2 regions of the Saccharococcus thermophilus genome follow, and region 1 is predicted to be linked to the other one. Evidence: riboswitches for the same ligand, from Rfam matches in the RefSeq annotation. Region 1 holds a riboswitch; the other holds the start of a gene.
What was found. A riboswitch is a leader RNA that binds a small molecule or an ion and turns the genes downstream of it on or off. The one in region 1 is predicted to bind thiamine pyrophosphate.
Positions count from the first base shown of each region.

Region 1 (11,933 bases):
AGACGGCATGCGCGATCGAGCAGACTCATCATTCCTTGGACCGATACTTTCCGGTCAAACGTGTGCGGCGTCGAAGTCGCCCCAATGAGCAGCCGGTTTCCGCGCTTCGGCACAATATAGCAACCGTTCTTGGCAAATACAGTCGTTTGAAGGATCGACGTTTCCGTTTTCACAAACAGGCATTCCCCTTTGACTGGATACATCGCAAGAGAAAGACCCGTTTGTTCAAGAAGCAGCGAAGACCATGCCCCTGATGCGATGATGACAACATCCGCGGCAAACGTTCCGCGATTCGTCTCGATTACATACGAATCGCCTAGCTTTCCTAAACGCATCACCTCGGTGTACTCATGCCACTTTGCCCCATAGGTCATCGAAGCGTTCGCCAACGCAAGCGCAAAATCGGGAGCGCTTACTTGTCCGTCTTTGGGAATATACATCGCTGCCGCAAGACCGTGGGAAACATGCGGCTCGATTTCCCTCATCTCATCTGCCGAGAGCCAGCGCAGCCGATCATCCTTCTGCCGCCAAAATTCGTAATGGCGGCGAAGCGCGGCGGCTTCTTCTTCGGTCACCGCCACTTTCAGCATCCCTTTTTCGACAAGCCCAATATCGATGCCAGTCAGTTCTTTTAATTCTTCGGCAAGCGCCGGAACGAGCGCCCGGCTTTTTAGCGCGAGCGGAATTAGCGGGCTCTCTTCGGAAAATTCCGACTGTGCTCCAAGCATTCCCGCCGCTGCGCTGGACGCCTGGCTTGCTATCCTCTCTTTTTCGAGCACGCCGACACGAAATCGGCGTTTTGCCAGTTGAAACGCAATCGATGCGCCGATAATTCCGCCGCCAACCACTAATACATCGTAATCATGACGTTCTATCAACATTCCTCTCCCCCATTCATTGGCCATGTTTGTTTGACTATATGAGCGAGCTTCTTTGCTTCCGCAACAGGATCTCGCGCCAAAAACACCGCCGACATCACCGCGATCCCATCGGCACCCGCCTGCAGCACTTGCGCCGCATTCCCCGCATGAATGCCGCCGATCGCAATGACGGGAATGTTTACACTGGCAACGATAGCTTGCAGCGAGTCGACCCCGCGCGGCGCCATCCCTGATTTGCTCGTGGTCAGAAAAATATGGCCATAGATGCAAAAATCCGCGCCGCTTTTCGCTGCTTCCTTGGCCTCGTCAAGCGAATGGACCGAGCAGCCGACAGCCAGTCGAGGAAAATGGCGCTTTACTTGGCTGACGGATAAGCTGTGGTACGCAAGCTGCACCCCTTTTACCCCATACACGACCGCCACATCGACGCGGTCATTGATGATGATTTTCTGCGGCGGCACTCCATTGCCGATGAGAGCGGCAACAAACGCAGAAACCTCGCGCGCCGTTTTCCTTTTTTCCCGCACATGAATCGCATCGACATACGGATGAACGTGGGCGCAAATGGATGCAAACTGTTCGACAGGCTGTTTTCCCGTCGAAATGAGATGAAGTTGTTTGGTCATTGTCATCCCTTGCTTTCTAGCGTACATCGGTAACTGGAATATATGGGTAATGCACGCCGGTGTAATAAGCCGCTGCCGCTACCAAGGCGAATAGAGCGACAAGCGCGATATCATACTTGCTAAAACCGATTTCATAGTAAAACGTCCGCTTTGTACTGCTAGAAAAACGCTTCGCTTCCATCGCGACCGCGATGCGCTGAGCGCGGCGGATGCTTTGCGACAGGAGCGGAATGGCATAGCGCTTTATTTTTTCCATCCATCCGTGGCTCGCCGTTCCCCGCACTTTTAACGCATTATGCACGGTCTGAAACTCCTCGAGCATAATCGGAAGCAAGCGCACGGCCGCCAAAAAGCTATAGGCGTATTTCGGCTTTAATTTTAGCTGCTGCATCAGCGAATAAAACAAACGGACCGGCCTCGTCGTTAAGGAAAATAAAAGGCCAAGGAGAGCGAAGGAAAGCGCGCGGAAGCCTAGATGCACGCCACGCAAAAAGCTTTCTTCCGTCACATGGATCAGTCCCCAACGAAACCATGTTTTCGTTCCTTCGCCAAACATCATCATGGAAGAAGCGGTCGAAACAAAGATCAGAAAAAACGGCAAAAACAATAGCAGCAAAAACTTCCATGGGTAGCCGGTATACAGCATAAACAGCAATAAAAGCGCAAGCGAAAAATTAATTAGCACGTTTGGATTATGAACGAACAATACGGCAATAAAAAGAAACACGAGCACGATCAATTTTAAAGTTGGGTTCGTATGATGCAGCCATGTTTCCCGATAAACAATATTCCACTTCATCAGCTGTTCCCCCTACACGAGCAGCGCGGCCGTTGTCGATGAATGCGACGGAATCCATTCCTCTTTTACCAGTCGTCCGTCTTCAATCACCCATCTTCTTGTGGCAAAATGCTTCACAATGTTTTCGTCATGGGTGACCATAATGATGGTTGTCCCTTGTCTGCGATACGACTCTAGCAATTCGAGAAGCGCAAACGTATTTTTCGCATCCTGTCCAAACGTCGGTTCATCAAGAAGAAAAATTTGCTGTCCGCTTACAATCGAAGCAGCGACGCTTAAACGGCGTTTTTGTCCCATGGAAAGCTGGTATGGATGCTGGTCTTGCTGCTCATAAAGATGAAATTGCCGCAGCAGCCCTTCCACCGTTTCGGCAATCTCTTCCTCTTTCCGTTTTTCCAAACGAAGCGAATAAGCAAGCTCTTCGCGTACGGAATTAGTGACAAACTGAAATTCCGGATTTTGAAAGACAAAGGCAAGCAAACGGTGCAGCTGTTTAAGCTGCTTGCTGTCTTTGCCATACAGCTCATACGTTCCATCGGTGCGAATCAATTTCATGAGTGCATGCAAGAGCGTGCTTTTTCCGGCGCCATTTTTGCCCGTGACAGCAATCCATTCCCCTGCATGCACGGTCGCTTCTTCCACACGGATTTTCACCTCATTGGAGCGATAACCTTGAAATTGGCGGAGATATATCCTTTTCTCCCCGCTGCTTTCCGTTTTCCGGCGCTGCCGCTTTACCATATATTCCTCCCATACGCCCGGATACCAAATTCCTTGAGAAGCGATGATGTCTTTATAGTTGGCAAACACTGTTTGTGCCTTGTCATCGGCGATAATTTCTCCGTCATCGTTAAATAAAACGATGCGGTCCACAAAATCGATCACATGATCGATTTTGTGCTCAACAATAATGACCGTTTTCTCTTTAGCGATTCGTTTCACCGTCTGCCAAATCTCTTTTGTTCCTTCCTCATCGATCATCGCCGTCGGCTCATCCAAAAACAGCACATCCGGCTCCAATGCCAATACGGACGCCAGCGCCAGCCGTTGTTTCATCCCACCTGATAGCGTGTGAATATCGGTATGTGGCTCAATAAACAGCCCGACTTTTTCTAACAGCGTTTGGATTCGATGGTGCATCTCGCTTCGCGGCACGCCGATGTTTTCAAGAGCAAAAGCAATTTCCTCATCCGCAAACGGCATGCAAAACTGCGCATCCGGATCCTGAAACACATATCCCCAGTTTGCTGGAAGCTGCAGGCGCTCCGCTTTCATCGGCACGTCGATCGAATGCGGAATCAATCCAGACAACACTTGCAATAACGTCGATTTGCCGCATCCGGAAGGACCAAGCAGTAATACCTTTTCTCCCTCGTAAATGGTAAGTGACAAATCTTTAAATAACAGCGTATCTTTGCCTGGAAATTTTAAGCGGAGCCGCTCTACAGCAACGATCGGTTTCATCGCTTCACCGCCACCTTTTTCAGCGATCGAGCGCATCATAATCATCTTTCGAAGCCGGGCGCAACATTTGCGTGACCCCCGTTTTTTCTAACGCTTTTACTAGCGAAACGGCGAAAAATCCGGAAATCACCACCGCGCCGACAAAGCGGGCAATCAAGAATAGCGCCATATTCCAAGGTGCCAACGCCCCAATGTATCCTTTGTAAAAATCCATCACTAGCGAGCCGATGGTCGCGCCAATCGCTCCAAGCGACACCACCAATACGTCAAATCTTTTATAGCGAAATGCCGCAAACACCACTTCCGCCAACAGTCCTTGAATTACTCCGTAAATAAGCACTTCAAGCCCCCATTCCGATCCCATGATCAATTCACCGGAAGAAGCGGCAATTTCCGCTAAAAGCGCAACGCCTGGCTTGCGAATGAGCAAATAAGCCACTGACGCGGCGATAAACCACATGCCATAAATCAATTGATCAAGATGAAAACCAAACACTTTCACAAAGTCATACAGCGGTCCCCAAACTTTATAAATGATGCCGAATACCACCGCAATCACAATCGTTGTTAAAATATCAGCGAGTTTCAATCCTTTAGTTGTTGTGGACATACGCTTGAATCTCCTTTCTTGCCGATGGCCATGTTTCTAAACGATAAGCCATTTCCCAAAATTCGTACTCATACTCACTGCTGATAAGAAAATGCTGCTCCATCCGTTTGCGATCCGCTTCCGTGACCGCTTCGGCGATCGCATCCAAACGGGCGATTTGCTCTTCTACTAAACTGCGAAACCAATCCGAACTATACGTACCAATCCATTTTTGATAAATCGGCTCAGCTGGCTTGCAATCTTTTAATCTTTCGCCAATCTCATAATAAAGCCAGTAGCACGGCAAAATCGCGGCAATGACATCGCCTAAATGCCCTTCATACGCCGCTCGATACATATGGGACGTGTAGGCGTAGGCGGTCGGCGCCGGGATAAAGGCCGCTTTTTCTTCTTCGGTAATGCCGAGCAGTTCGGCAAATGTCTCATGCAGCGACAATTCCGCTTCGCATGTGCTTTGCGCATGATGCGCCAGCCTTGCAGTTGTCGCTAGATCCGTAGACTTCGCTGCCCCAATCGCTTGCACTCTCGCAAAATGGCGCAAATAATAAGCATCTTGCATCACATAATAGCGGAAACGGGTTAAATCCAGCGTCCCTTCTCCCAATTCCTTTACAAACGGGTGATGAAAACTTGCCTGCCAGATCGGGTCCGCCTTTTTCCTCACTTCTTTTGTAAATGACATCCTCTTCTCCCCCTCTTTTCCAAAAAAAATAAACGCCACTTCCTTTACAAGAGCGTAAAGAAAGTGGCGTTGCATACGAGCCGGCAAAACTACAGCAAAATATCGATCCGCGACTGCGCTGCTCCACTTCCCTACGCTGGTATTACCCAGATCAGGTCCTAAGGGTCTCAAAGGCACACTTTGATCTCAGCCTTTCTAAAGGCCCCCCTAGTGGATGCGTCCGTTATGAAATTTTCTTGTTTGAGTTTATCATATCACGAGGAAAAGCATTGTCAACCCTTTTTTCCTATCCCCCAATCATTGCCGTATTCGATATCTCCAAAAATAATCTTGCCAAATGCCGGCAAACGTTGTCTTCATTGCGTCTTTGCCCACAATTCGGTATCATTAAAAACGCAAATGACTACATCATATTGGAGTGGAGAATGTGGCAAAAGTATTTTTAAAGCGAAACCGGAAAAAACGGCTTGAGCAAGGGCATCCATGGATTTTTCAAAGCGAAGTCGATCATATTGAAGGTGATTTTGAACCGGGAGATTTCGTCGATGTATACAATCATCAACACTACTTTTTAGCCAAAGGCTATATTAACCCGAAATCGCAAATGATTGTGCGCGTGTTGACACAAAATCCCGAGGATGAGTTAAATGAGCAATTTTTTATTGAGCGCATCCGTCAAGCATGGGCATATCGCGAACGAATGATTCCTGGCGTCCGCTCATGCCGCGCTATTTACGGAGAAGCAGACTTTTTGCCGGGGTTGATCGTCGACAAGTACGAAGACGTGCTTGTTGTGCAAATTCTTTCCCTCGGCATGGAAAAACGCAAAGACTGGATTTTGCGCGGCTTACTGGAAGTGTTTCAGCCGCGGGCTATTTATTTGCGCAATGACGTGTACGTCCGCGAACTCGAGGGACTCAAGCAGGAAAAAGGCTTTTGGTACGGTGAAGCGGAAACGGAAGTGCTGATTGAAGAGAACGGCGTCAAATATATCGTCGATATTGAAAATGGGCAAAAAACAGGATTTTTCTTCGACCAAAGACAAAATCGCGCGGCAATTAAACCGCTCATTGACAGCAACACGACGGTGCTCGACTGCTTTACCCATATCGGTTCGTTTATGCTGAACGCCTGCTTATACGGAGCAAAACACGTCACCGCGGTCGATATTTCCGAACACGCGATTGAAACAGCGAAACGCAACGCGGCCTTAAACGGCTTTACGAACGTCGAATTTGTTGTCGCTAACGCCTTTGACTATTTGCGTGAAGCGGTTCGCGACGGAAAACAATGGGATGTGGTCATCATCGATCCGCCGGCGTTCGCCAAATCGGCGCACGCGGTCCCGAAGGCGCTGCGCGGCTACAAAGACATTAACTTAAACGGTTTAAAACTTGTCAAAGACGGCGGCTTTTTCGTTACATCGAGCTGCTCGTATCACGTCCGCCCTCATATGTTCGAAGAGATGGTCGCCGAAGCGGCGTTTGACGCGAAGAAAATTTTACGGCAAGTATACTGGAACGGCGCCGGCTACGACCATCCGAAGCTGCTCGCCGCCGATGAGGGCGACTATTTAAAATTTGCGATTTATGAAGTGCATTCGCGCAGATAAGAAAAAACGCTTAGGGAAAATCACCTAAGCGTTTTTTCTTGATCAACGCTGTCCGTACACAGCCGTTTTCTCCTTTTTCAAAACAAATAAATAAAAAAGGAGGGACATAAAAACCGACAGCGCCGCGGTGAGATAAATGCTGCGATATCCGAGCAAATGGCCGATTTGGCCGAATACCATCGCACCGACTCCCACTCCTAAATCAAAAAAGGAGAAGAAAGTCGCATTGGCCATTCCTTTGCGGTGTTTCGGCGCCCGTTCTACCGACCACGCCTGCAGCGCCGGCTGCACCGTGCCGAAACCAAAGCCGTAAAACACGGCCGCGGCAAACAAAATCCATTTGTTTGGCAACCAGGCAAGCAGCAGCATCGCCAGCAAAATAAGCGCTGCCCCCGGAATAAACACCGCTTTATGCCCTTTTCGGTCATAGAGCTGCCCGGCGAACGTTCTTGTCACCATTAAGGCAAGTGCATAGAGCAAGAAGTACAGCGAGATTCCGGAAATGCCTTTCTGCGCTGTATATAACGGCAAAAAGGAAGCGATTCCCCCAAATGTAACGGTAAGAAAGAACAACAAAATCGATGGTATTAGAGCGCTTTTTTCATAAATATCCCATTTATTATGGGCCTGAATTTGCGGTTGCGTGATTTTTTTATATGTAATATTCGCCGCAAACAATAACGAAGCTATTCCTAAAGCAGCGCAAATCAAGAACAGCTTGCTAAAAGACAACACGCCGGCAAGCAATAATCCTAACGACGGTCCAAACGCCAGCGCTAAATTTCCTGACAATCCGTAATATCCCATTCCTTCACCTCTGCGGCTGGCCGGAATAATATCGGTCGCAATCGTACCCGCGGCCGTCGTAGAAAACCCCCAGCCGATCCCTTGAATGACCCGCATCATAAACAACAATAAAATGCTCGTAATAAAGCTATAGGAACCTACGGAAATGACGAAAATCGCGAGCCCTAGCAAAAAGACAAAACGCCGCCCCCGCGTTTCCAACGCATGGCCGGCAAACGGGCGCATGATCAGGGCGGAAAAAGTGAAAATCCCGACCACTAAACCGATCAGCTGGTCATTGCCGCCAAGATGCTCGACAAACAGCGGAATGGTCGGCAATGTCATTTGAAAGCCAAGAAACACAAAAAAGTTGGCTAAGCAAATGAGGACAAAATCTCTCGTCCAAATTTTTTCCTTAGCCGCATCTATTGTTTGACTTTGTGGTTCACCCACTGTAAACTCCCTCCAATCGTGTATTTCACACCGAACACTCAATACAGTTTAGTGTAACATAAATAGATAAAATTTTTTATGCGAAAAGCTTATCGGAAATCTATAAGATATGTTCACCTTATTTTTTCATTGCTATTTCATTAAGCCATTTTCCCTCAATATATACTATATGTGCGAGGCAGCTCAGCGATTTTCAGTATAAGTTTTTCTCCTTATATTAAGATAAAAAAGCTGCCTGCCCAGACAGCTTTTAGTTCCATCCTTTGCGTTGTCGCAACGAGACAATTTGCGCCGTATGATGTTTGCCATGCCATGCGTGCATGGCGATTAACACATATAAAGGGACATTCTCTTTCGTACCTTCATGATAAAAATTCCGTTGAAAATCATCGTCACTCAGTGACTCTAGTAGATACGCCCACCGCTCATGAAGGCCTTCGAGCAATTGCAACGATGGCTCGACATGTAGTGAACGGGCTTCTAGCGTCTTTGCCCAATCATTTTCCTCAAACGGTTTAATCGAAGGAACATCCTCCGTCAGTGTCCATTTTGTGCGCAAAAACGCATTCATGCTCGCATCGGCGATATGATGCACAACTTGAGCAACCGTCCACCCGCCATCGCGATACGGCGTGTTCAGCTGTTCTTCGTTCAGTCCGCTGATGGCCTCCCGCAATGCGCTAGGTACTTGGCGAATATCATTAATCCATTGTTTCACATCTTCTTTTCGAAATGTGGTCGGAGCTTCAAATCTGCCAATTGGGTAGCGAATGTCATCCATAATTTCTCCTCCTTTTCTTGCACATATTCTATATCCATCCAAAAAATCCTGCTTAATATAGACAACACATTATTACTAGCTCACTTGTGCCAGAATAATCGTCGCAGGCATAGCTATCACAAAAATTCAAAACCTAAAAATTTGACAAGCCCAGCCTAAGCATGATACATTCGATTTTGAAAAATTAAATATTTAGAAAATAAATAAAATTATCAAAAATAATAAAAACCCATGAGGGGGAGATGGTAAGATATGATAAGGCAAGAAATTAAAAATGCTCTCAAGGATACTCTTGACCAAGTTTTGGATAATGCTGTAAGAAGGGCTGGAGGCGTACCCGGAGTGGTCGCAATGATAACAGACCGAGAGGGCAACATCTATGAGGGCGCAGCTGGAGTACGCGAGTTCGGAAAGGAAACGCCGATGACCACCGACACAGTGTTTGCCCTTTTCTCGACCACTAAGGCCATCACCGGCACGGCATTGATGCAATTGGTCGAGGAAGGAAAAGTAAATCTCGACGATCCGGTCAAAAAGTATGTGCCTGAGATTGCCGAGATTAAGGTTCTCGAAGGGTTTGACGCTAACGGGCAACCGAAACTAAGAGAACCCAGAACCGACATCACGATCAACATGCTGATGCTCCACACCGCTGGCTTCGGTTACGAGTTCTTCAGTCATGAGGATCGAAGATATCGTGAGGCAAAGGGAATACCTTCCATCCTCACTAGTACCTTTGACTCGATTAAGAGTGTGCTGCTATTCGAGCCAGGCGAACGCTGGAACTATGGTGTCAACATCGACTGGGTTGGCAAAGTTGTCGAAGCCGTACGCGGTAAGCGACTGGGCGAAGTGATGGCTGAGCATATTTTTGCCCCCTTAGGCATGACCGACATAGGATTCACGCTGACGCCGTCGATGGCAGAACGTCGTGCAACCATCCACAGCCGATCCCAGGATGGCAATATCACGCCACTACCTGATCTCATCCTGCCACAATCTCCTGAAATGGACATGGGAGGACATGGTTTGTATGCCAGCATTGGTGAATACATGAAGTTTATCCGGATGATCCTGAATGACGGTGCGGGCGTACTCAAACCGGAAACGGTCGCGCAAATGTCTCAGAACGGACTTGGCGCATTGAAAAGCGGCGGTTGGATCTCGTCCGATCCATCACTAGCTAATGACGGTGAGTTCTACCCTGGCGTGCAAAAGTCATGGGCTTATACATTCCAGGTAAACGAGGATCCTATCCCTACAGGTCGTCCAGCAGGCCAATTAATGTGGGCAGGACTGGCCAACCTGTTCTACTGGATCGACCGCGAGAACGGCATTGGCGGATTTTGGGCTTCTCAAATTTTCCCATACCAAGATGTTGCTTCGTACTTGGGCTTCATCGAGTTCGAGTCAGCGGTCTACAGTACGCTGAAGCGGTTAGGTCAAATTGCTACTTGATTTGAAGCTGAAATAGCTGTTCTCTAATGGATTTGCCGCCTCCGCCTTAATTCTCTGTCTCTCTCCAGTTACCAAACTAAAAGATATGACAGGCGCCAGTGCTGTCTACGCAAAAGCAAAATAAAGCTGCCGCAATGAACGGCAGCTTTTATCTATTTCAGCAAATATACACGCGCTTCATAAGGCTTTAGCTTAAAGCGGGTGGCGTTTTTATGCGGCTTTACGTCATAGTTTTGCAACACTAAGTTTTCGGTGCTTAAGTGGATGCCGTCATAACGGTACAGCGCTGGTTGGTCGCTCAGATTAACAATAATGACTGCTTTTTCGCCTCCGAGCGTTCTTGTGTACGCATAAATTGTCGGATGCTTTTCTAAAAGTAAATCGTACGTTCCATAAACGAACACTTCGTTCGTTTTGCGAAGCTGAATCATTTTTTTGTAAAACGAAAGCACGGAGTTCGGGTCACGCAATTGTGCCTCAACATTAATAGTCTTATAGTTTTCGTTTACTTTCATCCATGGCGTTCCCATCGTAAACCCAGCGTTTGGCGCGTCGGACCATTGCATTGGCGTGCGCGAATTGTCGCGCCCCGTTTTCCAAATCACTTCCATAATTTCTTCGTGGGAGCGGCCCTTTTCCCGTTCGATTTGATACATTCTTTTAATGGCGACATCATTGTAGTCTTCAATATTCGGAAATTGGACGTTCGTCATGCCGATTTCCTGGCCTTGATAAATAAAAGGCGTTCCTTGCATCAAAAAGTAGAGTGCGCCGAGCGCCTTGGCGCTTTCGACCAAGTATTCCCTGTCATTTCCCCATGTCGAAACGGAGCGGGGTTGATCATGGTTTTCCAAAAACAGCGCGTTCCAGCCGCAATTTTCGAGTCCCTTTTGCCATTTCGTAAGCGTGCGCTTTAATTGGCGCACATCTACGCCGCCATTCGTTCCTTTGTGCCATAACCCTAAATGTTCAAATTGGAAAATCATATGGAAAATGCCGTCTTCTTCGCCGACCCATTGTTCGGCATCGTCGACAGTCACGCCGTTCGCTTCCCCGACCGTCATAATATCATAACGCGCAAACGTTTGCATTTTCAACTCTCTTAAATAATCCATAATCCCCTCTTGGTTCATATGGCCAGCAAAAGACGGAACATAATCCAACCCTTTCGGATTCGGCAAATCCGGCAATCCCGGTTTTTTCTTAATGTGGGAAATCGCGTCAACGCGGAAGCCGTCAATGCCTTTATCGAGCCACCAGTTAATCATTTGATAAAGCGCTTTGCGCACTTCTTCATTTTCCCAGTTCAAATCCGGCTGCTTTACATCAAAGATATGCAAATAATATTGGCCGGTTTTCGCATCGTACTCCCAGGCGGAGCCGCCAAAAATACTTTCCCAGTTGTTCGGCTCTCGGCCGTTTTTTCCATCGCGCCAAAAATACCAATCCCGCTTCGGGTTGTCCCGTGATGAACGCGATTCGATAAACCATGGATGTTCATCGCTTGTATGGTTAATGACTAAATCTAAAATTACCTTCATGCCGCGCCGGTGAACTTCCTCAAGCAATAAATCAAAGTCTTCCATTGTCCCGAACTCTTCCATAATCGCATAGTAATCGCTGATATCATATCCATTATCGGCGTTTGGCGACTTGTAAATCGGGCATATCCATATAATATCGATTCCAAGGTCTTTTAAATAATCAAGCTTCTCGATTATACCGCGGAGATCGCCGATTCCGTCCCCGTTTGCATCCATGAAGCTCCTTGGGTAGATTTG
Region 1 is NZ_JAASRS010000001.1:2,762,445-2,774,377, forward strand. Features, by position in the region: gene thiO (glycine oxidase ThiO) at 1-881, opposite strand, end outside; gene tenI (thiazole tautomerase TenI) at 875-1,507, opposite strand; gene BDD39_RS14320 (energy-coupling factor transporter transmembrane component T family protein) at 1,524-2,306, opposite strand; gene BDD39_RS14325 (ATP-binding cassette domain-containing protein) at 2,319-3,362, opposite strand; partial or broken gene BDD39_RS16800 (ABC transporter ATP-binding protein) at 3,348-3,695, opposite strand; gene BDD39_RS14330 (ECF transporter S component) at 3,790-4,380, opposite strand; gene tenA (thiaminase II) at 4,364-5,062, opposite strand; TPP riboswitch at 5,174-5,281, opposite strand; gene BDD39_RS14340 (methyltransferase domain-containing protein) at 5,490-6,674, shown strand; gene BDD39_RS14345 (MFS transporter) at 6,717-7,913, opposite strand; gene BDD39_RS14350 (YfiT family bacillithiol transferase) at 8,164-8,694, opposite strand; gene acmB (methyl acetate hydrolase AcmB) at 8,947-10,152, shown strand; gene BDD39_RS14360 (glycoside hydrolase family 13 protein) at 10,305-11,933, opposite strand, start outside.

Region 2 (11,933 bases), 1.4 Mb from region 1:
GAATTTTGTCGCCAATTTTGGCGCGGACGATGCGCGCGTCTTCGTCCTCCTGCCCAATATGCACTCCATCGGCGTCGAGCGCAAGGGCTAGTTCGACATCGTCATTCACGATAAACGGAATGCCATGCTCCCGGCAAATGTGCTGCAATTGCTTGGCGAGCTCATATTTTTGTTCGCCAACGAGCGCGCCGCTTCCTTTTTCGCGGAACTGAAACAGCGTAATGCCGCCGGCAATCGCTTCCGCTAATACTTCTGCCGGAGGTTTTGCACAGTTTACGCTTCCCATAATAAAATATACTTTCAATTGTTCTCTCATTGTATCACTTGCTATTCGCGTCATTTTCCACTCACCTACCGCGCCGCCTTTTCCCGGTACGCCCAATGGTTCGTCGGACCGTGACCATGACCGATGCCTAGCGTATGCTCAATGGCCGCTTGGATAAACGATTTCGCTGTCTGTACTGCTTCTTGAACCGTTTTTCCTTTTGCGAGCTCGGCCGTGATCGCCGCGGCAAACGTGCAGCCCGTTCCGTGCGTATGTTTTGTATCGATGCGCTTGCTTGTGAAATAGAAAAATTCACTGCCGTCATATAATACATCGACCGTTTCTTCCCCATCATCGTCGTGACCGCCTTTAATCACGACATGCTTCACTCCTAGTTCATGCAGACGTTTCGCCGCTTCTTTGCGATCTTCCATCGTTCGAATCGTAAGGCCGGTTAATGCTTCCGCTTCTGGAATGTTTGGGGTAACGACCATCGCAAGCGGCAGCAAATACGTCTTCAGCGCATTTACCGCCTCTTCTTGAAGCAGTGGTGCACCGCCTTTTGCGATCATGACCGGGTCGACAACGAGACAAGTCCAGCCAAACTGTTTCACTTTCGCGGCGACCGCTTCAATAATTTCGGCGCTAAACAGCATTCCCGTTTTTACCGCATCTGCTCCTAAATCCGTCGCGACCGATTCGATTTGCTTTGCGACCGCTTCCGGCGACAATGGGTACACCCCTTGCACCCCAAGTGTATTTTGCGCCGTCACCGCGGTGAGGGCGGACATGCCAAATACGCCTAATTCTTGAAATGTTTTTAAATCGGCCTGGATTCCGGCGCCGCCGCCGCTGTCAGAACCGGCAATCGTTAACGCTTTATATACCATTGTTTTCTCTCCCTTCATTCTCCTTGTTCAATGCGGCCGTATTGGTGGATCTCATCCGCTCCTACGCGGGAAAGCGCGTCTAAAAAGGCGATTTGAAAGCTGCCAGGTCCTTGTTCTCCTGCTTTTTTCGCAGCCATTTCTGCGGCAACTCCATAGCTGACAAGCGCCGCCGCTGCCGCTTTTAACACATCCCGCTCTACAGCCGCAAAAGCGCCAATGACAGAGGTCAATAAGCAGCCCGTACCGGTTACTTTCGTTAATATCGGATGTCCGTTACGGATGATATACGTTGTATTTCCATCGGTTACAACATCCTCTTTTCCTGTAATGGCAACTACTGTTTTCAGCCGCTTCGCCGCATTTTTCGCCAACGATACGACATCTCCGCTCCCTTCTCCCGCATCGACGCCTTTAATGGCCCACGCTTCGCCGATTGTATTCGCAATTTCCGCCGCATTGCCGCGAATGACAGACACTTGGACCGCGCCCGCAATGTTTCGCGCCGTCTCCGTGCGATACGGCGTCGCCCCGGCGCCAACCGGATCGAAAATAACCGGAACGCCAGCTTCGTTTGCCTCTTTTCCGGCAATGATCATCGCTTCCACTTCTGTTGGATTTAATGTTCCGATATTTAAGACGAGCGCCCCTGCAATTTTTGCCATATCGGCCACTTCTTCTTTCGCATAGGCCATCACCGGTGAAGCACCTAACGCAAGCAAGCCGTTGGCCGTAAAATTCGTGACAACGACATTGGTGATGTTATGTACAAGCGGATTGGCTTGTCTCACCTTTTGCAATACGCTCGCCACTTCTTGATTATTGACCATTCCCATCCTCTCCTTTTGGCAAAATAAAAAACACTTTGCGCGCAAGCAAAGTGTTTTTCAGCCCCATATTCTCACTTTCCCTGCGCTGGCATTACCCAAACAGGTTCAAACGGTCAACGGCGGAATATAGCCGTACTCTCAGCCTGCTTCCGCAAGCTCCCGTATTGTTATATCGTTGTTCACCAAAAAGTCTACTCTTTCCGCTTCCGTATTGCAAGAAAAAAATTACGAACGATGTTGCGGCAATTCCGCCATCACTGTCTTTTCGTGCAACGCAGGAGAGGAATGCCGCGATTGCGGCAGCGGCAGATTAAATAAATCTAAATCGATGATATAGCGGGGCCGCCGTTTCGTTTCTTTATAAATCTTTCCAATATATTCGCCAATTAAGCCAAGCGCGATCAGCTGCAGGCCGCCGAGCAGCCAAATCGAGGTAATGAGCGACGTCCATCCCGTTTGCGTATAGCCGGTAAATTTTAATACAAGAAAATAGATGCCAAATAATACGCTGACGAAAAAAGATACAAAACCGAGAAGCGAAATCATGCGGATCGGCGTGATGCTGAACGACGTAATTCCATCAAGGGCAAAGGCAATCATTTTCTTCAGCGGATACTTTGTCGTTCCGGCCAGCCGTTCTTTTCGATCATAGTATACCGTTGTCGAACGAAAACCAAGCAAAGGAACGATGCCGCGCAAAAACAGGTTCACTTCTTCAAACCGCTCGAGCGCTTCGACCACGCGCCGGCTCATTAAACGGTAATCAGCGTGATTATAGACGAGATCGACCCCCATCGCTTTCATTAATTTGTAAAAGCCTTGCGCCGTATGGCGTTTAAAAAACGTATCGGCATCGCGCCGCTTGCGCACCCCATACACAATTTCATAGCCTTCTTGGAATTTTTGGACGAAATCGCGAATGACCGCAATATCATCCTGCAAATCGGCATCAATCGAAACGATGCAGTCCGAACGCGTTTTCGCGGCAAACATTCCGGCCAGCAGCGCATTTTGATGGCCGGCATTGTGCGCCAGTTTCAGCCCCTTTACTTCCAGATAGCGCAAACTTGCCTTGTAAATAATGTCCCATGTCGCATCACGGCTCCCATCATCGACAAAAAGAAGCGTGCTGTCAGCGGAAATCAGCTTTTCCGCAACAAGCGCCTCCCGCAGCGCGCGGAGCTGGCGGATCGTTTCCGGCAATGCTTCCTCTTCGTTATAACACGGCACGACAATCGTAAGCGTTGGTTCGTTCAATGTTATCCCTCCTTACGGTATCACCTTGTACAAATAAATTGTCCATGCCGATTCTTTTGAATGAAACACTTTTTCAAGCGTCAGCTGATTTTGTTTTGCGTTTTCAATCGGCAACGCTGAGAAAATATAGCGGCCGCCCATTTGATAGAATACAGCGGCATTGAGCTCTAAATGTTTAATCGTTCGCTTGGAATCCTTTTTAAACATATAATGTTTGCCCAGCTCATCGACAAAAATATAGCAGCGTCCGCCCCATTCATCGAAGTATTCGCGCAGCTTTTTGTTTTTCGCGAGTTCGTTGGCAATGATTTGACGGAACTTATGTTTATAGGAGAGCGGATAAAAATTGTTATACGTATCGAGCGTGTAAAACCCGTTATATTGCGCAATCGCCGGATGAATGCCAATGCTGGCGACGCGGTATGTATGAACAGGCCGTCCAATATACTCTTTCATTTCTTGAAACTGCTTTTCCGCATAAAACTCGCGAAACGACGGCTTATGGCGATAGACAATTTCTTCATTAAATGCAGTGAGCACCACTAACTGAGCAGCGATAGCGGCGAAACATAGCTTTTTCCACGCTTGTCCTTGCTGCCATAAAATTTTGAGCGAAATAGCAAACAACACGTAAATGACCATCGGCCGCAAAAAATGATAGCGGGCAAAATTGAATTTATCCAACAAATCAAACCGTTCCGTCAGCGGGGCCCAACCTTTATAAAACCAAAACGCATACCATGTGGACAGCGCGAAATTGAGCGCGTGCAAAAAGATAAACAGTTTTTCCTGCCGCCATATTTTCTTCTTCCAGACGATATATAATGCGGCTAGCGTTATTGGCAAAATGACAAGCCCGTGCACCGTCATTACATGCGTATGGCCGAGAATATAGTTTTTGAAAATTAAGCGGATCACCCGCCAGAGCGGCAAACGGGCGTGAAAATATTCATCGCGGCTCGTCGGTTCATCGGAAAATAACAGCGAATGAACAAGGCGGTAATCCACCGCCAAATAAAGAATCGTCATATAGACAATCGCCAAGAAAAACCGCCTGTTCCATCCCTTTCCGCGGATAACGTCGGCAAGCCACCATATTCCCATCGCGCTTAAGAAAAAGAAAAAGCCAAGCACAAAGCTCGAATAAAACGGCAATAGCGTAAGCACCATATAGTTCACCCACGATCGTTCGCCGTTGCGGATATTAAGCAGCGCCCAAAGCGCGAGCGGCATGCCAAGCGTACTCAACATCCCCGACGGCCAAAACGGCGTCAGGGCAAACGAAAGCGCCGCCCCGATGCGAATCCACGTCCACTTTTCATCGCGAAGCACATGCTTTTTCAGCAGCAAATACATGCCGATAAACGCAAAGACACGGGTGATCGCCTGGCTTAAGCCATAGGCATAAATCGGGGGAAACAGCGCATGAAGCCATACGATCCCGCTAAACTCCGTACCGAACGCGTTGCGCGGCAGCCCGTTAATGACTTGCGGGATGACCGCGTTTACTGAACCAAACAACTCTCCGCTTCTAATGACGACTTTATACCAAGCGATATTCGAATCTAAATTATCGTGAACCCGCATATGCGCATCCTCGCCAAGCAGAAAATACGGCGATACAAACAAGGCGATCGCGAGGAACGAGAAGAACAGGAGTCTCTTTTCTATTGTCGGCACCACTTCCCCTCCTTTTTAAAATGTCTTCCTTTATTTTCTATCGAAAAAGGAAAAATATGCATCTTTTCTATATAGAAAAAGGCCGCTCCAAAAAGCAGCTTTAGCTTTTTGGAAACGGCCTTGTGTTGTTGCTGATTATGCAAACAATTTAGCAGGGTTTTTGACAAACATTTGCTCTAATTGTTCTTCCGTTACCCCCTCTTTCATCAGCGTCGGAATGATCGTTTCGAATAAATGCCCGACATGCCAATTGCTCATCAGTGCAGCAAACGGCTCTGGCAGCTGCGGCGGACGGCCGAGCCAAATATTGACGGTGTCATGGGCAAGCATGATTTTATCGGCAAAGCCTTCGCGAAGCAGCACGAGCAGCGTGCGGATCCGCTCTTCATCCGTCGGCGCGCCGACCATGCCTTGGATGCCGAAGCGGTCAAAAGCAATGTACACCCCATATTGCAGCGTCTTTTTATGGTATTCCGGATCGGTGTTGCCGCACATATGGCCGATGACGATTTTTTGCGGATCGGCGCCATGCTCAAACAAGTATGCCGCCTGTTCCGGCCCCATCGTTCCTTCCTGCGTATGGGTGATAATCACGATTCCTGTTTCTTTTTGCGCGCGGGCTGCGGCACGGAAGAACATTTTTTCGTATTCGGTGATCCGGTTTTTGCTTGATGCCAGTTTGATGACGCCCGGTTTTATGCCGGTATCGGCGATGCCGTTTGTAATTTCCGCCATAAACATGTCATATATTTCTTCTTCCGCCGTGCCGAGCAGCTGGCGAAACTTAAAATACGGCGTTGCCCCTTCACCTTCGTAATAATAACCGGTCGCGCAAATGATGTTTAGCCCGGTTGCCTCGGAAATGCGGCGGAGCAGCTCCGGATTGCGGCCGCAGTCATTCGGCGTCGGATCGACAACGGTTTGGATGCCATGGTCCATCATTTTTCGCGCGACGGCAATTCCCGCCTCGAGAGCTTCCTCAAAGCGGAGCGGCCCGAGCGTCACATCGCCTTGAAACCCAGGATACCCAAAGACAAAATGCTCATGGATCAGCGTTTTGCCAAGTTCGCTCGCCGGCACCGGACCGCAGACGGTTTCCACCATTCCCTTTGTCATGCTCTCGCCCCTTTTTCTAATTTTTGATACTCTTCCTCTTGCAATTTCCGCCATAGCAATTTTCCGCTCGATGTCATCGGCAAAGACGAGCGAAACTCGACAAGGCGCGGATATTTATAAGCGGCCATCTGTGTTTTCGCCCATTCAATAATTTCTTCTTCTGTGATTTTGCCGACGTATTCTTCCTGGAGCACGATAAACGCCTTTACCGTCTCGCCGCGGCGCGGATCAGGAACGCCGACAACGCACGCTTGCTGGACGGCCGGGTGTTTATACAGAAGCGATTCGACTTCCGTCGGCCATACTTTATACCCGGACGCGTTGATCATTCGTTTAACGCGGTCAACGATGAAGAAATATCCTTCCTCATCCATCCGGCCGATATCGCCGGTGCGGAAAAATCGCTTTCCGTCAAGTTCAATAAACGCTTCTTCCGTTTCTTTTTCGCGGCGGTAATAGCCTTTAAACACTTGCGGGCCGTGCACGACGATTTCGCCGACTTCCCCGACGCCAAGCTCTTTTCCGGTTGCCGGGTCAATGATGCGGGCGTCCACGTCAAACGATGGAATGCCTAAGCATTGCAATTTCGGACGATCCGGCGGGTTAAAATGCGTCTGCGAAATCGTTTCGGAAAGCCCGTATCCTTCCATATATTTCACTCCTGTCAGCTTAAACAATTTTTCTCCAACCGCTTCCGGAAGCGGCGCTCCCCCGCCGGCGATGCTAACAAGAGAAGAAATATCATATTTTGATAATGATGGATTGGCTAAAAAGTCAATGAGCATCGTGCTTATATTTACCCAATGCGTGCAGCGATGCATTTCAATCAAACACGCGGCGCTGTCGCGATTCCAGCGCGTCATCATCACCATGGCCGATCCGGCAAAAATCGGAAGATGCATGCTATGGACCATTCCCGTCACATGAAAGAGCGGCAAGGTAACGAGGCAAACAGAATCGCTTGTTACGTTCGCCCAATGATAGGCGCCGACAATGTTGGCGTTGACCGTCCGGTGTGAATGAACGCATCCTTTTGGCACTCCCGTTGTTCCCGATGTATACGGAAGCACGGCAATATCATCGACATGTCCCTGATATGGGTTCGGCGGAAGATTTGCTTCTAAACAATCGTTCCAGTAGTAAACATGTTCATGGTCATACGTTTGCCGCGGCAATGCGACTTCATCCGGAAGCGCAATCGGCGAAAATTCGGAAATATAATCCGAATAAGCGGCGACGATAATATGCTCGAGCGGCGTTGCAGATAAAAGCGGCGCCGCTTTGGCGAACAGCTCCTGCCCGACAATGCCGACTTTCGTTTCGCAATCTTTGACGTAAAACGAAAGCTCTTCCGTCGTGTTCATCGGGTTAATCGGAACGACAATCGCTTCGGCGCGCAAAATCGCGTAGTAGGAAACGATAAACTGCGGGGAATTCTGCATGTATAAAAGCACTCGGTCTCCTGGCTGAACGGAAAGCTTTTGCTGCAGGTAGCCGGCAAGCGCGTTGACTTGCTCCCATAATTGCTTATAAGAATAAGAGGCGCCGTAATAATGGATGGCGGTTTTTTGAGGGTAGCGCTTCGCTGTCGTTTCTAAATGATCGACGATCGTTGTTTCCGGCACGGTCAGCGTTTTGCTCAACCGTTTCGGCCAATACGGAAAGTGACGTGTGTTCATCGAATCCCCTCTCCCCTATAAAATGTTAATAGAAAGCGGTTACAATTTCGTTCGTTAGTAAAAAACATATGCGCTCGCCTTTTTAATCTACTGCTCCTATCATTTTCACCACGTGTTAACTAACTGGTTAGTATGTTGTGTGTGCATTTTTTTATCATGATACCGTATCTTTTTGAGAATATCAATAATATTTTGAATATTCCTTTTATACAAACAAAAAACTTGATAAAATGAAGAGGATTGAAATCTCTTTTAGGAGGATACCAGATGACATTACGATACGGGATTGATGCTCCGTTTTGGGTAGGGACTTTGATTACTGTCGGTTTCGTTTTTTCACTTATAAGCCTCATGGGATTGCCGCATAGCATAGGCGGTCTTTTCTTTGGTTTATTCCTATTATGTATGGGACTATGGATGTTTTTCTACTCTACCGTCATCAAAATCAAGCATCGCTATGTCATTTTGCAGCTTGCGGAAGTTCGAGCGGGGGAAGAAGTGCTCGATGTCGGCACAGGCCGGGGGCTTCTCGCCATTGCGGCGGCTAAGCTAGGATGCAATGTCACCGCGATTGACCATTGGTCACAGTGGGATATAAGCGGCAACGGAAGGGAAGCGTTTTTCAAAAACATCGAAATCGAAAATGCTCCCCCGATTGAGCTGATTGACGGAGATGCCCGCGAATTGCCATTTGCGGATGAGCGTTTTGACGCGGTGGTTTCCAACTTTGTCATTCATAACATTAAAGGCGCTAAGGGCAGAGAACAAGCAGTAAGGGAGATGTGGCGCGTTTTGCGACCAAATGGGAGGCTAGTGATTTCTGATATGCAGCGGGTATCGGAATACATCGAGATACTGACTCCTCTGGCCAGCCGCATCGAAACAAAGAAAGTGTTTTACACCTTTCCGTTTTCACAAATCGTGGTGGCCTATAAAAAATAACACAACTAAAAAAGGATAAAATCGATTTCCCGCCGCCCGTTCCCCATAAAAGCCTATTCACTAACCGCGATGCCAAAATAAAAGGACGGTGCAATGCCGGCGTTATAGGAAGCGGCGCAACACTGGAACGCATTCCGACATCGAGGCGACGATGACATCGGCGTCGCCTTGCTTAGCCAATCTATACGCATCGATAAAAATGGTGCGGCAGCCAAGCCGGCTTGCCGGGAGGATGTCATTTTCCAAATTGTCGCCAATGCTGATCATCTCTTCATACTGGATATGATAGCGATCTCGAATCGTTTGCAGATGGCTTGCCGTTTTGATCGGTTTGCCTGCTTGAAAAATTTTATGATGAAAAACATCAGCCAGCTTTAGTTTGTGCAAAATAGCCTCGCTGTCCGGCTTCGGGCTGTTCGTCATTAAAATGAGCACTTTACGGTTTTTCAGCTGCTCTAGCGTCTCGGCCAGCCCGGGAACTCCGTTCATCGCAAAATCCGGCCCCATCATCCACTTTCTCGTTTCCAAAAACGCCGCATATGTATCTTCATTCGTTAAACCATAATGACGGCCGATCGAGCTTGGCACCCACCATAAGTCGCCGATGCTAAATAAGCGGTCAAGATCGATTTTCACCTGCCCGGGGTAGATCGTTTTTGCTTCGGCAACTGCCAGCTTTTCGCCGTTCCAGCGGTACGCTTCGCTCACGAATCCGTTTTGCAAAAACAAAATAAGATCTTCGCCGGCATCATACACACTGCCGATGCGAAGCGGATGGCGGCCGGAAAGAACCGCGCGGTAATCTTCCCAAAAGCGGGGTCGATCTTCTTCACGCAGCCGCTTAGCGACCTGCGCGGCGTAATATTCAAAATGATGGGTTTCTTCATACAATGTGCCGTCTAAATCAAAGACAATCGCTTTTACGTTTCCGTTGTTCATGCTGCTTCCCCCTTCTTGATCGCTGCGGCCGCTCGATATGTTTGTTTTCCGGCCGCAAGCGTTTAGTAACTCAGTTGGAAGCACGCCGGTCAGGTGCCGGTTGCCTGGATGTCACACTTTTTTATATTATTATAAGACAGCATCACAAAAATACAAATGATGGAAATCATGAACTAGCAAACAAGCGCTGGCCAATCGAACGCGGCCAATTCGTGAAACTGCTTGATCACTACATCCGCTGCCGCCAACTCTTCACCCGCGGCAAAACCAAATTGGCAGCCAATGGCGACTAGCCCGTTTTCTTTTGCCGCCTCGATATCGGAACGTCGATCCCCTACCATCACCGCTTTTTCAATCCCGTAATCATTCAACAGCTGTTTGACTAATGCGGATTTCGACGTCAGGGAAAACCGATCGAGGCTGTAAAAATCGATAAAATAGCGCTCGAGCAAAAAGGCGGTCCGAATCGCGGCGAGATAGCGCTGACGCCCGTTGCTTGCGACAAAAAGCGGAATTCCTTGATCGGCAAGGGCCGCAAGCGTCGTGTGCACGTCTGGATATAACCGCCCGTTTCCTTGCCTGATTTCATCAATGATATCATCCAAAAACCATGCGGCTGCTCGGTCGCGCACCCCTTCACTCTCTTCCGGCATCAATTGGCGCCATACTTCTGGAATCGGAACGCCAAGAATCCGCAAATATTTCTCGACTGGCGTGTCCCCTTGCCACAGCCCTTCACGGCGCAGACGGCCAAACGTCTTATGCAGGGCAGGAACAAGAACGGTTTCCGTTTGAAACAGCGTGCCGTCCATATCGAAAATGACGGCAAATGGAATTTCGTTCATGTTGTTTCCTCCTTTTGAAACAGCAGCAACATTGAATCCATCACCGGCTCATAACCGATTTCCATATAAATTTTATTCGAAGTCGGGTTGTCTAAATCGGTATAAAGGGAAGCGGTTTTATATCCTAAATCTAATACATGTTGCGTCAGTGCCGCCACACAATCAGAAGCGTATCCATTTTTTCGTTTTTCCGGCGGCGTATATACCCAGCCGATCGTTACATTCGTTTTCGTTGGACGGGCCCAGCGCGCCATCGAAACCGGCTCCCCATCGATCATCCATACGTATAGTTGCTGATTGGCGATCGCTCCTTGCACCGCCTGTGCCGCTTCCTCTGCGGATGCCGGAAGTCTAACGTCCTCACAAAACCGGACAAACCATTGGCACAGCATTTCCATATCGCTCATTTGCGCCGGACGCAACACGCCTCGTTGAGAGGCAGACCTTTTCACCTGTTTCAGCACTTGACCACTCCTTATGCCTAAAGGCAGGGGATTCTTGGGTAATCCCTTCTACCGAAGAGAAATGGACCAAGCTCAACCCGCCGGCCCAGCGGTGAATAGTCTTATACCTTCTTGCAAGATGTTTATAGCTGCGTTTACGTCCCGGTCATGGTGCGCTCCGCAATTCGGGCATGTCCACACCCGCAAGTTTAGGTTTTTGACTTCTTTGTTTTGATAGCCACATTCAGAGCAAAGTTGTGAAGATGGAAATTGTTTGTCCATTTTTACGATGGTTCTGCCATACCATTTCGCCTTATATTCCAACATATCTACAAACTCAGACCAAGACGCATCTGTGATTGATTTTGCCAGATGATGATTCTTAACCATGTTTTTTACTTGCAAGTCCTCCAAACAGATTACTTGGTTTTCGTCAATCAGTTTGGTAGACAGCTTATGTAGGAAGTCACGTCTTGCATTGACGATTTTTTCATGAATTCGAGCCACTTTTAAGCGTGCTTTGTTCCAGTTGGAACCGCCTTTTTGGCGGCGAGATAGGATTCGTTGCCACCTAGCCAGCTTCTTTTCATACTTTCTGAAATATTTCGGCGCATTGATTTTTTCTCCAGTAGAGAGAATGGCGAAATCTTTTAAACCAAGATCGATGCCAATGGCTTTTCCTTGGCTAACGGGTTTATATGGGCAGCAGTTCCTTTCGCATAGAATGGAAACAAAGTACTTTCCAGATGGATGGCGCCGAATCGTGGCGGAAAGAATTCTGCCTTCTACTTCCCGTGATTTTGCGAAACGTACCCATCCTAACTTGGGTAGTTTGACTTGATTTCCAACTACTTCGATCGATGGTTTTCCTTTCTTTGGGTAGTTGCATTGGCTAGTGTAAGTTTGGACAGGGTTTTTCTTGCTCTTGAAACGTGGGCGGCCATTCTGCTTTTGGAAAAAACGTTGGAAGGCGTCGTCCAGATGTTTTAGCGCATTTTGAAGGGCTGTAGAATCGACTTCTGTTAACCATTCCCATTCCTTTTTCAATGG
Region 2 is NZ_JAASRS010000001.1:1,412,102-1,424,034, forward strand. Features, by position in the region: gene thiE (thiamine phosphate synthase) at 1-340, opposite strand, end outside; gene thiD (bifunctional hydroxymethylpyrimidine kinase/phosphomethylpyrimidine kinase) at 352-1,155, opposite strand; gene thiM (hydroxyethylthiazole kinase) at 1,170-1,982, opposite strand; TPP riboswitch at 2,042-2,155, opposite strand; gene BDD39_RS07315 (glycosyltransferase family 2 protein) at 2,208-3,239, opposite strand; gene BDD39_RS07320 (DUF6044 family protein) at 3,252-4,919, opposite strand; gene BDD39_RS07325 (phosphotriesterase family protein) at 5,055-6,035, opposite strand; gene BDD39_RS07330 (long-chain fatty acid--CoA ligase) at 6,032-7,714, opposite strand; gene BDD39_RS07335 (class I SAM-dependent methyltransferase) at 7,982-8,656, shown strand; gene BDD39_RS07340 (HAD family hydrolase) at 8,759-9,595, opposite strand; gene BDD39_RS07345 (HAD-IA family hydrolase) at 9,769-10,440, opposite strand; gene BDD39_RS07350 (GNAT family N-acetyltransferase) at 10,437-10,904, opposite strand; gene tnpB (IS200/IS605 family element RNA-guided endonuclease TnpB) at 10,977-11,933, opposite strand, start outside.
Region 2: linked by a shared signal. The riboswitch ahead of thiM (hydroxyethylthiazole kinase) and the one ahead of tenA (thiaminase II) in region 1 are both predicted to bind thiamine pyrophosphate.